DNA from 2 places in the Leisingera sp. genome. Region 2 is predicted to be linked to the other one. Evidence: riboswitches for the same ligand, from Rfam matches in the RefSeq annotation. Region 2 holds a riboswitch; the other holds the start of a gene.
What was found. A riboswitch is a leader RNA that binds a small molecule or an ion and turns the genes downstream of it on or off. The one in region 2 is predicted to bind cobalamin.
Positions count from the first base shown of each region.

Region 1 (7,895 bases), on a different contig from region 2:
GCCGAAAGCCACCCGATCAACGAAATCCACGTGCACAAGCTGGCGCTGGAAGCCTGATCAGGGGCTGAAAGAAGAAAAGGGCGCGCGCCACACCGGCACGCGCCCTTCTTTATGGTCAAATCTCGACCTCAACCCGGCCAATCGGGTTGGAGCAGCAGGCCAGGATGTACCCCGCCTCCACGTCTTCCTCCGAGATGCCGCCGTTGTGGACCATATGCACCTCGCCCGCGGTCTTCTTGACCTTGCAGGTGCCGCAGATGCCGAAGGTGCAGCCCGACGGGATGTTGAGGCCCGACGCCTTGGCCACAGCCAGCACCGTATCGGTCTCGGTGCAGTTTGCAGTGACGCCCGACGCGGCAAAGGTGATCTCGGCGGCGGCGGTTTCCTCGGGAACCACATCGTCCAGCTCCGGCGCATCGGCCTCGGTCTCCACCGGCGCGCCAAAGCTTTCTTGGTTGTAGTTCTCCATGTCAAAGCCCAAGCCGTTCAGCATGTCGCGCACGGCTTGCATGAACGGATCCGGCCCGCAGCAGTAGACCTCGCGCTCCAGGTAGTCGCCGGCGATGATCCCCAGCATGATCTGGTTCAGCTGGCCGCGGTAGCCGGTCCAGACCTGATAGGGATCGTCCTCTTCCACCACGAAATGCAGCTTGATGCCGGGCACCCGCGCCGCCATGCCTTCCAGCTGGCGCCGCGCGATGATCTCGCTGGGCCGCTTGGCGCAGTTGATGAAGCAGACGTCGGGCGATTGGCCGCGGTCGAACAGGTACTGTGTCATCGACAGGCTGGGCGTGATGCCGGAGCCTGCGGAGATGAACAGGAACTTGCCGTTCGGCCGTTTCGGCAGAGTGAACACCCCCGCAGGGCCAGAGGCCTTGAGGAACATGCCCGGACGCAGGTTGTCCAGCATCCAGCGGGTGCCGATGCTGTCGGCCTGCGCCTTGACTGTGACCGAAATCGACAGCGGCCGCGACGGCGAGGAGCTGATGGTGTAGGTTCGCCAGACGGTTTCGCCCGGCACCGGCAGCTCCAGCGTCAGGAACTGGCCCGGCTGGTATTTGAACCACGCGCCGGACGGCGCGCGGAAGCTGAAGGTGGCGGTGTTCGGCGCCTCCGGTACCACAGAGACGCATTCCAGCATCTCGTCGTCCTTCCACGCCAGGGTCTCGTCCAGCGTCTCGAAGTTTGCCTGCAGTCCCATGCCGTTACTCCGCCGCGATCAGGTGGCGGCCGGTCAGCGCGCGGGTCAGGTGCTCGGCATACCAGTTGGAGAACTGGATGACGCCGCTTTCCTGCACTTCCGAGTACGGGCCGGGCTCATAAGCGGGCGAGTTGATGCCCTGCTGATTGTCCTCCACCACGATACGGTCTTCGTCATTGGTCGCGACCCAGACCTCGGTCAGCCGCTTCAGGTCATAGTCCTGGCCCTCGACCGCATCCTTGTGCACCAGCCATTTGGTGGTGACTTCGGTCTCGGTCGGGCTGATCGGGGTCACCCGGAACACGATGGAATGATCCGGCAGGAAGTGGTTCCAGGTGGTCGGATAGTGGAATTTCAACAGCGTGCCCGCATCGGCAAAGGGCACCCGGCCCAGTTTCTTGGCCACAGCCGCCTTGCCGTCCATGGTATAGCTCTCGGCGCCCTCGTTCAGCGGCATCCGCGCCACGCGGTACTGGCCGCGCGCGTCGATCTGGAACTGCGACGGCACGCCCGCCGCCTCGATCCGGTCGAAATGCTTCTGCAGGTGCGGCGGGTTCTCGCCGCCTTCAATACCGGTCACCGACGGATCCTCCGGGAAGGTCCGGCACAGCGACGGGTGGTTGCCGCCGCAGTGATAGCACTCGCGGTTGTTCTCCCAGACCAGCTTCCAGTTGCCCTTCTCGATGATCGAGCTTTCATAGGCGACCTTGGCATTGGCCAGGTCATGCGGCTCCAGATAGGGACGCGCCACCTCAGCAAAAGCATCGAAATCCGGCGCTTCATCCGCCAGGCAGATGTAAATCAAACCCGCCAGATCGCGGCAGTGCACCGGCTTCAGCCCGTGCTTGGAGGCATCGAAATCCGGCCCCATGTCGCGCGCCCACAACAGCGAGCCGTCCAGCTCATAGGTCCACTGGTGGTAGGGGCAGACCAGTTTGGGCGAATTGCCTTTCTTCGCCTTGCAGACGACCGAGCCGCGGTGGCGGCAGGCATTGTGGAAGGCGCGCACCTGGCCATCGGTGCCGCGCACGATGATGACGTTGTAGGCGCCGACCTGATGGGTCACGAAATTGCCCGCCTTCGGGATCTCGCAGGCGGGAATGGCAAACAGCCACTCGCGATAGAAGATCTGCCGCATGTCCAGATCCAGAACGCCCGGATCGGTATAGAACGCCTGTTCCAGGGAATAGTTTTTCTGACGGGCCACCAGTTTGGCCAGAATCTCGCTGTCCTGAAGCATCTGCTTCTCTCCTTTGCCGCATCCCCGCGGCAGGTTGGCTTGGCTGCGGGCATGGAGAGAGAGATTGCAGGCCACGCGCCCGCAACCGCCCCGCCGCCGCCCGCGGTTGACGTTTTTTGGCAAGGCTGGTTTCCGGACTGTCCCGGGGCCATTCGGCGGCGGGGCCTGGCACCTTCCCGAAGCCATTGGCTTCAGTGGTTTTTTGCCATGCCTTGCCCGGGGTCACCGTTGCGGGGGCAGTGCCGGAGTTTCACCAGCTTCCCAATTCTCTGCCCCGAAAGGCGGCACCTTGCTGAGGCGGAAATTGCCCTAATCCCGGCCCGCAAGCGGAGACAAATCCGACCCGCCGAAACCGGAAAAAGACATGCATGTTTGGGGGGGCCGGCGGGACAGGGATGTCCAGAATCTCAAACCGGCATCCGCCAGCCTGTTTGCGGCAAGGCGCTGATCTTTGGTGTATTTCCCCTCGACCCAGACACAAGGACCGATTCGCGGGGCGGTGGCCAGCAGGCAGGCCGGGCTGCGCCGCCGGATTCCGCCCTTGCCGCCGCCCCCGCCCTGCGGGCAATAATTGCGCCAAATTCCAAGACCTTTCACCAACCCCGCGTGATCAGAAAAGGCCGCCCATGCCCGGACCCAAAACAGACAGCAGCGTTAAAACCATGATGGCCGTCGTGACCACCGGAAACGGCGGCTATGACAAGCTTGAATACAAAGCCGTGCCGATCCCGGAGCCCGCAGAGGGGGAGCTTTTGCTGCGGGTCCTCGCAGCCGGGGTAAACAACACCGAAATCAACACCCGGCTCGGGTGGTATTCCTCCAGCGTGACAACGGACACCGCCGCGGCCGCCGGCCATCAGGAGACCCATGCCGAGCAAAAGGCCGACGGCGGCTGGAACAAGGCAACCCCCTTCCCCCTGATCCAGGGCACCGATTGCTGCGGCGAGGTTGTCGCCGCCGGCCCAGGCGCCAGCCAGACCCTGACCGGCAAGCGGGTTCTGGTGCGGCCCTGCATGCGCCCCAATGGCTACGGTGTGATGGACAACGTCTGGATGGCCTCGGACTTCGACGGCGCCTTTGCCCAGTACGTCAAAGTCCCCGCCTCCGAGGTGTTCCCCGTGGACTGCGCCTGGTCGGACGAAGAGCTGGCAACGATCCCATGCGCCTACGGCACGTCCGAGAACATGCTGCACCGCGCAGACGTCCGCGCAGGCGAACTGGTGCTTGTGACCGGTGCCTCCGGCGGTGTCGGCTCCGCCACAGTGCAGCTGGCCAAACGCCGCGGCGCCCGGGTGGCGGCAATCACCAGCCAGGGCAAGATGGATCAGCTGCGGGAGCTAGGTGCGGATATCGTTCTGGACCGCGGCAGCAATCTGCTGGCGGAGCTGGGCGGGGAAAGCGTGGACGTGGTCGTCGACAACGTCGCGGGGGCCGGCTTCCCGCAGATGATCAAGCTGCTGAAACGCGGCGGCCGCCTTGTGTCCAGCGGCGCCATCGCCGGGCCGGTTGTCGATCTGGACATGCGGGACATGTATTTGAAGGACGTCACCCTGATCGGCTGCACCGCCTGGGACGAGCCGGTGTTTCCGAACCTGATCTCATACATCGAGCGCGGCGAGATCCGGCCGCTGCTCGCCAAGGTCTTCCCGCTCAAGGACATCGCCAGGGCACAGCAGGAGTTCCTGGAGAAAACCCATTTCGGCAACTTCGTTCTGGTGCCGCCGCAGGCCTGACGGCCGACAGGCCTTCAAGACCAATGAAAAGGCCGCCTGGGGGGCGGCCTCTCCTCACTTCGATTTCCAGCTGTCCAGCCAGCGGCGGAACCGGCCCTGCCGCTCTGAAATCGCATCGCCCGCGGCATAAAGACTGTCCTCGGCGCTTTCGAGCATCGGGTCGATCCGCGCCCGCCGAAACCGGCGCCAGCGCACATAGATGGCCCACATGACCGCGGCCAGCAGCACCAGGAAGATGATGCTGAACCAATTGGTTGGCTTGTCCTCCGGCCCCGCCACCGGCTTGATCGACACCGCGTTGGGGAAGATCGACAGGAACTCGTTGCGCCAGCCGTAATGCATCACCGCCACCCACTCCGGGTTGGCCCTGGTCGAGATACTGTCATTGGCGTCAGTGTACAGGTTGGCGGTGTCGAACTTGAAATAGGGCGGCCAGCTCCAGCCGGTGTCTTCGTTGCGATAGACGATGGCCCGGCCGCTGGGGCGCACCCCTTGGATAAACTGCACATCCCGGTTGATCAGCTGCGCCGACTGGTCGTCGGGTTTGGACCAGAAGATGCGGGTCCAGTCGTTCAGCTCCTGCCGCTCCTCGTACGTGTTGACGATGCGCACCACGTCGTACTGCGGCAGCGTGTAATGCAGGAAGGCGCCGAACAGCACCCAGAAGGTGATCAGAAAGGCCCATTTGATGAAACGCACGGGGCAGCTCCTCACATGAAGTTAATGACATAGACCAGAAGCGCGATGGCTCCCAGTGGAACGATATAGACCAGGAGGATCAGCTTGCGCCGGAACGAGCGGTCATACTGCCTCAGCCCCCGCTGGATGAAGGCCGCGCGGTCGCCGGTCAACCCCTTGTCTTTCCAGCGCCGTTTCAGCTTCGCCCGCCGCACCTCCCGCGAATAGAGCGACACCGCGCCATAGACCACGGTCAGCCCCACCAAAAGGATCAGGACCAGGCGGATAAAGCCGAACATCTCTATCGCCCCCTCACCCGGTTCACCGCACCCCAGGGGCCTACCCGCTCCACCACGTTCTCGCTCCGGCTGCGCGGCAGCTTCGGCATCCGCCCCTCCATATCCGGCTCATGCCCGAACAGCGCCTCCCGCGCGCCGGCCTTGTCCACCGCATACTCCCGCGCCAGGAATTCCGCCGCATAGGCCTTTTTCGTTTCCGGCCAGCCGCGGTACTGGCGGTAGAATTCCTCCTTGTGGCAGATGAACAGCTGCCGGAAGTCATGCGGGCACAGCTCCGCCAGCAGCATGTTGACCAGATCGCGGTCCGGCGTATCCGACGCCCGCAGGGAATAGAAATAGGCCGGATGGCCCGAGGAAATCCGCGGCCATTTACCGCCCCCCTCGGCCCAGCGCACCAGCGCCGCCAGCCCCTCGAACTCCGCCGGCAGCTCATCCGCATGGCGCGCCGCCATCCGCCTCAGATCAGACCGCGACAAGCCCGACAGGTCCCGCCCCTTCTCCGTCAGCACCGACACGGCAAGGAACCCCATCTTCTGCCGCAGGATCGCCGCGCCATCGACGCCGCGCGCCCGGATCACCGGCTCCGCCAGGCCGTTCAGCTCCAGGAACCGGGCAATCGCATTGCGCTCGCTTAAGCTATACACATGGCGCAGCGGCACCCCCTCGGGCTTCGCCCCGCTGGCAATCACCGCCGGGTGCTCCACCCCCTGAAACACATACAGCCCGCCGAAATGCGCGGTCCAGAAGTTCGACTGCTCAAAGACCTCATGCTCCAGATGCACCGGATTGCGGGTCACATCGCCGGTCCTCTCAGCCGTCGCAATCATCTCCCCGATCAGCGCATCGTCAAACCAGGCATCCTCGCCGGTTTTGAACCGCTCCACCAGCTCCGCCAGGCGGTCCGCATGGCGCAACGTGCCCTTGGTGGTATCCGCTTCGATCCGCACCTGGCGGATGTCGAACAGCTTCGCGGGCGAGGACACCTCAAACACCGAATTCACCAGCTCGCCGGCAACGGCATCGGTCGCCGTCAGCGCAAACAGCTGGCGTTCATTGACGTCGATGAACCGGCGCAGGATGTCCCGGCTGGTGGAGAATTTCACGTGAAGCAGCGGGCAGCGCTTCTGCTCGGTCGACAGCAGAATGAACTGCCGGTTCACCCCCGCATGGTTCAGATAGTGATCATCCCCCAGTTCATCTCCGATTTCGGGCGAAAAGCCCGAGATATCGACGTGGAAATCCGTCAGAGCCGTGGTCTTGCCGGTGAGATGCTTCAGCGCGCGGTTATAGCGCTCCACCAGCGCGGGCGAGGCCACATGGAAGAGATTGCCGAACATCAGGCCATGCTGGATGAGGCGTTTCATTTCTTGCCCTCCTCCGCTTTGGTAAGAACTGTAACGATCTCTCTTAACAACATCGCAGAGTGTTCCAGTTTCATATCGCTCTGACGCATTTTCCCGGCAAGCGAAAGGCTACCTTTATTCTTTGCCATACCTTCCATGTACCAAAGAGCCTCTAAGACTTGGACCCTCTCGCCGCCAAACCCTCTATTGATACTCTCTTCTATATCTAGCCGACCTTCGTTTTGCCTGTTCACGGCCTTGCTCAGGCACTTATTCAGAGCTTGGTAAAACTCAACGACTCCCAGACTGTTTCCTCGAGGGGAAATCCGTCCTTCAACATGGGAATAGGGTTGTCCAGCAGGGTGCGCTAAATAGCTTACAGTCTTGTCATCTAATGATTGAAGGCGGCGTTTTATACCTATCAAAACAGCTTCTTGGTTCACGTCTTCTTGTTGGCTATGCGCAAGTTTTAGCTGAGAATTTTGAGCAGCAGCCATCTTAGCGTACTCATTCCTCGCTTGCTTGAGTTCCTTTCTTTGCATGAAAGTTGCTGCAATCACCCAGACTAAAACAGGGATACCTGCCAATCCGGCCAAGGTATCGCCCATTTCATTTGGAGGTGATCCCCAAAATAGATCCAGAGCGGTTGGCCCGGAAAAACTCCAAATCTGAAACGTTGGTCTGGCAGCAAGAATGAAGATGGCAGCAAACCACACTATTGTTAAAGCTAAAGCAACTACCACTGGCCCTGATGGCCGCACATCTAGCCAAGCTACTGTCTTCGATAGATTTTTTTGGACGAACGATCTCACAGCCCTCTCCCGATAGAGCAGTGGTCGAAATCACTCCGGCGGCCAAATTTTGGGCCTGTAGGAGTACCTAGTTCCCTACAATCTTCCCAACAACGAAGCCCGTTCCCCAGATCAGCGGGCAATAGCGGTAAAACCTCCCCGCCCGAGACGCTTGCGGCTTGGGCAGCGCCCGTCCGCCCCGTCAAACCGCAGGTTTGCCTCCGGCAAAACGGGCGGGCACTTCGCTTCCGCCCGCGGACAGGCTCTGCCCTTCTGTTGCGCGAAACAGTCACCCCTTCCCCTCCAGATACCGCCGCTTGGCCTCTTCCTGCCGCCCGAAATCGCGCACCATGGCCTCAATCGCCGCCTCATCCGACTTGTCGGCATAGCGGAACTCGCTGTCGGCGTAGCGGTTGATCTCCTGCACCACCATGTCGACCGTGATGGGCACCCGCAGCTCGGCAATCATCGCGGATTTGGTCTCGTAATCCTTGAACAGGAACAGCTCCGGGTTCTCCATCCATTCATCCGGCAGCTCGAAATCCATCGCCCGGACCTTAACCGCATCGGTGATGTTCTTGATGGCGCGGCCGGTAAACCGCTCATCCGC
Region 1 is NZ_CEYXRG010000008.1:24,894-32,788, forward strand. It holds gene AC4HIX_RS09365 (ABC transporter substrate-binding protein) at 1-57, shown strand, start outside; gene AC4HIX_RS09370 (FAD-binding oxidoreductase) at 116-1,201, opposite strand; gene AC4HIX_RS09375 (aromatic ring-hydroxylating oxygenase subunit alpha) at 1,206-2,441, opposite strand; cobalamin riboswitch at 2,548-2,748, opposite strand; gene AC4HIX_RS09380 (alcohol dehydrogenase family protein) at 3,068-4,174, shown strand; gene AC4HIX_RS09385 (DUF1523 family protein) at 4,229-4,873, opposite strand; gene AC4HIX_RS09390 (hypothetical protein) at 4,885-5,151, opposite strand; gene AC4HIX_RS09395 (DUF6638 family protein) at 5,154-6,515, opposite strand; gene AC4HIX_RS09400 (hypothetical protein) at 6,512-7,306, opposite strand; gene AC4HIX_RS09405 (AAA family ATPase) at 7,575-7,895, opposite strand, start outside.
Region 1: another riboswitch for cobalamin. It lies ahead of AC4HIX_RS09375 (aromatic ring-hydroxylating oxygenase subunit alpha); the one in region 2 lies ahead of AC4HIX_RS05720 (ABC transporter substrate-binding protein).

Region 2 (7,895 bases):
CGACAGCAGCGCCTTGCCGCGCACGGAGAAGGATAGGCTGCGGGCTTCGATCCTCATCGCGCCGTCCTCTGCCCGCGCACCAGGATGATGGCAAAGGCCGGCGCTCCGATCAGCGCGGTGACCACGCCGATGGGCAGCACCTGGCCGGGGATGATGACACGGGACACGATGTCGGCGCCGATCAGGAACACCGCCCCCGTCAGCGCCGCGGCCGGCATCAGCCGGCGGTGGCCGGGGCCAACCAGGAACCGCGCCGCATGGGGGATCACCAGGCCGACAAAGCCGATGGAGCCGACAATCGACACCATCACCGCGGTCATCAGCGCGGTGGCAAAGATCAGCACCACCTGCACCCGCCGCACCGGGATGCCCAGCGCCGCGGCGGAATCGGTGCCAAAGGTGAAGGCATCCAGTGCCCGCGCGTGAAACCGGCAAATCATCCAGCCGGCCAGCGCCAGCGGCACCGCCAGCCACACATCCGGCCAGCGCACGCCGCTGAGGTTGCCCATCAGCCAGAACATGATGCCGCGCGCCTGATCCGCATTGGCAGATTTGGCGATAATGAAGGCAGTCAGCGCGTTAAAGAGCTGCGAGCCGGCAATGCCCGCCAGCACGATCTGCGCCGCCGCCGCACGGCTGCTGCCCGCCCCGGCGGCGCGCGCCAGAATGGCGACAAAGCCAAAGGCCAGAAGCGCCCCGTTGAAAGCACCAAAGGACAGCGACAGCGCACCGCCGCCCAACCCTGCAATCGTGACCGCCACCGCCCCGGTCGAGGCGCCGGCGGAAATGCCAAGGATGTACGGATCTGCCAGCGCATTGCGCAGCAGCGCCTGCAGCACCACACCGGTCACCGCCAGCGCCGCGCCGCAGGCCCCGGCCACCAGTGCCCGCGGCAGCCGGTAGCTCCAGATGATGCCCTGATCCACCGGGTCCACCGGCAGCCCCGCCCCGGCCAGCTTGTTGACCAGAACGGACAGGACAAGGTCAGGCGCAATCGAGGTCTCACCGATCATTGCGCCTGCCAGAACCGCCGCAGCCAGCACCGGCAGCGCCAGGCAAGCGCCCCGGACGCCGTGCCATGCAAGTGCGGCGGCTGCGCTCATCCGCCGTTGCCGATCGCGCTGAGCTCAGCGGCCAGGTCTTCCAGCGCCGGGATGGCGCGGATGGTGGCATCCATCGCCTGGGCGTCCATCACCACGATACGGTTGTTCTTGACCGCGTCCATCTGGCTGGCGACCGGGTCGGTGCGCAGGAATTCCAGTTTTTTCTCATAATCGTCGGCAGCAAAGCGGCGGCGGTCCATGCGGGCGATCACGATCACCGTCGGATTGGCCTTGGCGATGGTTTCCCAGCCGACGGTCGGCCATTCCTCGTCGGTCTCGATGACATTGCGCAGGCCCAGCTGCTGCATCATGTAGCCCGGCGCGCCTTTCTGGCCGGCCACAAACGGATCGCTCTCCAGCTCAGGCGAGGAGAACCAGAACACGGCGGAGGCATCCTCCAGCGCAACCTCTTGCGCCTTGGCAACGGCCGCAGCCTCACGCGTCTTGTAGTCGGCGACCAGCTCAGCGCCCTTTTCGGCCTCGCCGAAGATCGCTGCCAGCTCCTCGATCCCCTGATACAGGCTTTCGGTGGTGAACATCTGCGTGCGGGTGCCGTCGCCGCCGGTGGTGTTGTCCTTGCCTGCGCAATCGGCGGGCATCACATAGGTCGGGATGCCCAGGTCATGGAACTGCTCGCGCTTGGCGACCACGCCCTCGGGGCCGACGTGCCACTCGTACTGCGCTGCAACCAGGCCCGGGCGTTTGGCCACCACACTTTCAAAGCTTGGGTCGTTGTCGGCCAGCCGTTCGACCTTGGCGTTCACGTCCGCGTATTCCGGCAGAACATCGTTGAACCAGACCGAAGTGCCCAGCACCTTATCCCCCAGCCCAAGCGCATAGAGCACTTCCGTGGCCGCCTGGCCAACCGTGACGGAAGACGCCGCAGGTGCTTCGAAGGTGACGGTCTGGCCGCAGTTCTCGATGGTCAGTGGAAAGCTCTCGCTGGCGGCCGCGGCCTGGGCCGCGACGGTGAAGGAAAGGCCGATCAGGCCGGAACGCAGAAACATGATTTTCGATCTCCATGTGTCAATGACCGGAGAACGGGTGAAAGGGCATTGACCGGCAGTGCGGAGGGCCTGAGCCCTTCCTCTGCGCCGCCTGAAAGCAGCAGCGCGGTCTGCCGGCAACCTCCCCGGACAACCCCGTCCGGTGTGCTTCGGTTTCATACCGGCAGGTCTCCTGACTGGCGGGTCATCGTCTGGGCCGCCTTCCCGGACCGCTGGGATCCAGTGACGCGATGGCTCAGCACTCGCCGCCTACAGTTGCGGGGGCAGTTCCGGTTGGTGCCCGGCAGGCACCGCGGATTCCCTCTTAGCCCTTGCGGGACCGGTAAAGCGCGCGTAGCGCATCACTTTGGTTGCGGCAAGAAAAAGTTGCTGCCGCTGCGGAAATCCTCGGCAAAAGGTGCGCCTGCCAAAGGCTGCGGCAACCGCGTGTTGAGCAGCCGGACCCATTGGCAAGTGCTGGCCCCCATGTTGCCGTTCAGAGAATTTCATCCTCGTCGAACATCGGGTCGTCCTCCAGCTGGGCGCTCAGGTCCTCCACCGAATCCTCCGCCTTCTCGACGGAGCGGACCCTGCCGAGGTGGAACACGGCATCGCCCTCGTTCACGATGGGCATTACCGCACGCCCGACGATCAGCCCGTCGAAAGGCGCCAGGATCTCCTCGTCATGCTCACCGAACGGGTCGGACACCGAGCCCATCAGCTCCCCTTCCCGGACCAGTTCGCCATCGTCCTTGTACACCCGCAGAAGCCCGCCCATCGGCGCCCGCAGCCATTTGCTGGAGACGCAGAACTGCGGCTGCGACTTGGGCTTGGATATGCCCTTGGCCGGGACCATTCCCATGTGCCGCAGCACCCGCAGGATACCCGCCAGCCCGGCACGGATCGACAGTTCGTCAAAGCGCAGGCCCTCGCCCGCCTCATACAGAAGCACATCCTTGCCCGTCTCCTTGGCCGCGCCGCGCAGCGAGCCGTCGCGCAGCGGCGACTGCATCACGATCGGGGCGCCAAAGACGCCGGCAAGCTCGCGGGTGCTGGGATTATCGGGCGAGATGCGGATTTGCGGATAGTTGGTCCGGTGGATTGCTGCCGAATGCAGGTCGATACCGAGGTCCGAACGGGCCACCACCTCTGTCATGAAAAGATGCGCCAGACGCGAAGCCAGCGAACCATGCTCGCTGCCGGGAAACACCCGGTTGAGGTCGCGCCTGTCGGGCAGATAGCGGGAGTGGTTTATGAAGCCGAAGGCGTTGACGATCGGCACCGCAATCAGCGTGCCCTTGAGCGTCGTCAGGTTCGGCGCCCGCAGCAGCCGCCGGATGATCTCCACGCCGATCACCTCGTCTCCGTGCACGCCGCCGCTGACAAACACCGTCGGCCCGTCCTGGCGGCCATGCACAACATGCGCCGACATCGTGACCGGCGTGTGGTCGGACAGAACGCTGACCGGCAGGTCAACCGTCAGCCGTGAGCCCGGCGCCACCTTGGCGTGGCCGATGGTGAAATGCTGCCTTGCCTTCATACTGCCCCCTTGATTTGAACGGCCCCGGTCCTGAGACCTTTGCGGGTGAAAGGTTTGACACTGCCCGCCTGCTTGGCAAGTCTCATCTGAAATCCTTTCCTGTCTCTTGCGCAACTGCCCGTGGCGAGAGTGGACGCAGGTAAGCCGCCTGCAATCCTGCCCCCTCGGCCGAATGCCACGTGCGCAGGCTGCTGCTCCTCGCTGCCGGAGACCTGCGGTTGCCGCCCCAGTACATACGTGATATTTTCTTGTCTATAGGCAAAAATCTTCCGGAAAAATTGAATGCCCGTCTTTAACACTGCCGCAAATGCCCTGGCAGGGTTTTATTCCCAGGAATTCGGCGGCAAGACCTCCGGGCGCTACAGAATCCCGCGCAAACTGTTGCAGGAGATCTGCGGACGGCGCCGGCTGTATGACGACGATGTCACCGCTCTCTCGCGCGCGCTGCTGGAAAAAGGCTATGTTCTGATTGATATGGACAGTTTCTTTGTGGTTATGAGCGCCAACGCCTTCGCCAATTACAGGCGGGTCAGCAAGGAGACGCTTGCAGCTCAGGCCGCGGCAGGCGGAACTTCGTGCTGAGGCTGGCTGCGCGACCGGACAAGGATGAGATGGACCCAGAACAGCTGATTGCCTGCCCTGCCTGCGACGTGCTGCACCGCGATCAGGAGGTGGCCAAGCATGCGGTCGCCAGATGCGCCCGCTGCGGCACCGTGCTGGCGGCACCCAAGTCCGGGGCGATGACCCGTATCGCGATGCTGTCGCTGACCGCGCTGATCCTGCTGGCCGCCGCGGCCGGTTTCCCGTTTCTGGAATTGCAGGCTCAGGGACTGTCGCACCGGGCTTCGGTGCTGGATGCGGTGCTGGCCTTTTCCCGCGGGCCGATGGCGCCCTTGTCGCTGGCCACCGGCCTGCTGATCGTGCTGCTGCCTGCCGCCCGCTATGGCGCCCTGGTCTACACCCTGGCGCCGATGGCCTTGGGTTGGCACCCTGCCCCGCATGCCGCCGCGGTCTACCGCTGGGCGGAATGGCTCAAGCCCTGGGCAATGGCCGAGATCTTCATTATCGGTGTGGCGGTCGCCCTGGTCAAAGTGTCCGGACTCGCCCGGGTCGGGCTGGGCCCCGCCTTCTGGGCCTTTGCAGCGCTTCTGGTGGTGACCATCCTGACTGACAGTACAATTTGCAGGCTGACCGTATGGAAAACCCTGAAGACCCGCCGCGGTTCCTGACCGCAGCCGAGGCCGGGCTGACCGGCTGCCGCACCTGCGGGGCCGTCAATCCGGGCGGCGCGCAGACCTGTTACAGCTGCCGCAGCGAGCTGACGCCGCCCTCCGCAGCCAGCCTGCAGCGGGTCTGGGCCTGGCTGGCGGCAGGGCTGATTGCCTATGTCCCCGCCAATATCTACCCGATGCTGCGCACCACCACCTTTGGCCGCGCTTCGGAGAATACTCTGATCGGCGGCATCGCGGAATTGTTCAGCCATGGTTCCTACGGGGTCGCCTTCATCGTGTTCTTTGCCAGCATCGTGATCCCGGTCGCCAAGTTTCTGGCCATCGGCTACCTGGCGGTCTCGGTCCGCAGGCCCGCAACCCTTGGCAGCCACGGCCGGCTGGTGCTTTATGAGGTTGTTGAGTTTATCGGCCGCTGGTCGATGATCGATGTTTTTGTCGTGGCGATCCTGACCGCCCTGGTTCAGCTGGATTTCGCCGCTGCCGTCTTCCCGGGGATTGCCGCGGTCAGTTTTGCATTGTCGGTTGCCTTCACCATGCTGGCGGCCCAGAGTTTTGATCCGCGGCTGATCTGGAACGCGGAAAAGCGAGAATATGAATGAGCACGCCTGAACCCGCCGAAATGAAAGTCTCCGCACAGCGCCCGTCGCCTTGGCGCAACCTGTCGCTGGTCTGGCTGGTGCCGCTGGCGGCGCTGGCGGTGTCGCTGGGTGTCGCCTGGAAGGCCTACAGCGACCGTGGCGTGCTGATCCGGATCGCCTTTGACAACGCCTCCGGGGTCGTCGCCAACGAAACCACGGTGCGCTACCGTGACGTGGTGATCGGCCGGGTGGAGGACGTAGGCTTTGCCGGCGATCTGAGCAAGGTCTCTGTCTGGGCCCGCATCGACAAGGAGATTGCCCCCTACCTGGATCAGGACGCCGCCTTCTGGGTGGTTCGTCCGGAGGTCAGCACCCGCGGCATTTCCGGGCTCAGCACTGTGCTGTCCGGCGTCTACATCGAAGGCACCTGGGACCAGGAGCCGGGCGTGGCCGCCACCAGTTTTGAGGGCGAAGACGGGCCGCCGCTGGTGCAGCCGGGACGGGACGGGCGAAGGATCACCCTGCGCACGACCGACGGCAGCATGATCTCCGAAGGCGCGCCGGTGCTGTTCCGCGGCGTCGAGGTCGGACGGCTGGAGCAACCCCGCCTGACCGTCAGCGGCGACAGCATCGTTGTCGACGCCTTCATCGACGCCCCGCATGACCGGCGCATCAACTCCGCCACACGGTTCTGGGACACCTCCGGCTTTTCTGTCTCCTTCGGGGCCAGCGGGCTGTCGCTTGATGTCGACAGCATCGCCTCGCTGGTGGCCGGCGGTATCGAGTTCGACACCGTCTTCGACGGCGGCAAACCAGTGGGCAAAGGCACGGTTTTCGACATTCACGAGGACGAGGCCGCGGCCCGCCGCACCGCGTTTGCCCGGTCGCGGTCGGGTGGTGTGGCGGTAGCGGTCGCGTTTGACGAGTCGGTTGCCGGCCTCGCCAGCGGCGCCGCGGTCAAGCTCGGCGGCGTGAAGGTCGGCGAGGTCAGCACGCTGAACGCTGCCATTCAGAGTGATAGCGACGAAGCAGAGGTGCGGCTGATTGCCAAGCTGCTGCTGGAGCCTGCGCTGATGGGGCTGCCGCCCGGTGCCGGAGAGGCTGAGGTGCTGGATTTCCTCGAACAGGCCGTCGATGGCGGGCTGCGGGCGCGGCTGGCCTCTGCCGGGCTGCTCAGCTCAGAGCTGATCGTTGAACTGGTCACATTGGATGAGGCCGCCCCGGCGCAGCTTGACCGCGGCGCGGAGCCGTTTCCTGAATTGCCCAGCGCGCCCTCCGACCTGCCCGATTTCACCGCAACCGCCGAAGGCGCGATGGAGCGCATAAGCGAATTGCCGGTGGAAGAGCTGATGGCGCAGGCCATTGCCACCCTTGCCAGCATCGAAGACCTGGCCTCTGCCGACAGCACCCGTGAGGTGCCCGCCGCTGCGGTGGCGCTGCTGGAGGACACCCGCGCGCTGGTTGCCGACCCCGGCACCCGCGCCCTGCCGGCTGAGCTGAACGCTACTGTCGCGGACCTGCGCGGCATTCTGGCGGATCTGCAGCAAAGCAAGGCAGTTGCCAACCTGAGCGCCGCACTGGAACAGGGCAGCCAGGCCGCCACCAGCCTCGCCGCCGCATCAGAGGAGCTGCCTGCCCTGGTCAGCGACGTCCGTGACCTGGCGGCCAAAGCCAACGCGCTGGAAGCCGAAGAGCTGATCCGCTCCGCCAGCCAGCTGATGAAGAGCGCCGACGCCTTCATCGGCACCGAGGAGGCCCGGGATCTGCCCCCTGCCCTGACCGGGGCGCTGGATGAAATGCGCCGCACGCTGGAGGCGCTGCGCCAGGGCGGACTGGTGGACAATGCCAATGCCACTATGGCCTCTGCACGCGGCGCCGCCGATGCCGTGGCCGCCGCTGCCGAGGGCCTGCCGGCCCTTTCCGCCCGGCTGGAACGGCTGGTCGCCCAGTCCGAGGCGCTGATCGCCTCCTATGGCGCCCGCTCCAGCTTCAACTCAGAAACACTGGACGCCCTGCGCGAGGTCAAGACCGCCGCCCGCGCCGTCTCCCAGCTGGCGCGCAAGATTGAACGCGATCCGAATTCCCTGCTGTTTGGAAAATAAGATGATAAAACCCCTGTCTTTGACGCTTCCCTTTGCCCTGCTGGCGGCCTGCGCCCCGTCCAATGATGCCCGCTATCTGATTTCCGCAGCACCGGGTGAAAAGGTCGCCAACCTGCGCTCCCGCACCATCGAGGTGCGGCTGGTTTCCCTGCCCTCCTATGCCGCCGCCTCCGAGATCGTGGCCGAGGGCGAAGGCGGCGCGCTGTTTGCGCTTGGCGGCGCGCAATGGGCCGATGATCCGGCCCGCGGCATGACCGCCGCCCTGGCGCGCGGGCTGAACGAGCGCACCGGCGCCTCCGCCGCGATCGAACCCTGGCCGCTGAACACCGGCCCGGACGCCCGGCTGGATGTGCG
Region 2 is NZ_CEYXRG010000004.1:191,100-198,994, forward strand. It holds partial or broken gene AC4HIX_RS05710 (ABC transporter ATP-binding protein) at 1-57, opposite strand, end outside; gene AC4HIX_RS05715 (FecCD family ABC transporter permease) at 54-1,103, opposite strand; gene AC4HIX_RS05720 (ABC transporter substrate-binding protein) at 1,100-2,110, opposite strand; cobalamin riboswitch at 2,256-2,449, opposite strand; gene AC4HIX_RS05725 (succinylglutamate desuccinylase/aspartoacylase family protein) at 2,586-3,629, opposite strand; gene AC4HIX_RS05730 (hypothetical protein) at 3,912-4,211, shown strand; gene AC4HIX_RS05735 (paraquat-inducible protein A) at 4,241-4,858, shown strand; gene AC4HIX_RS05740 (paraquat-inducible protein A) at 4,825-5,460, shown strand; gene AC4HIX_RS05745 (MlaD family protein) at 5,457-7,541, shown strand; gene AC4HIX_RS05750 (PqiC family protein) at 7,543-7,895, shown strand, end outside.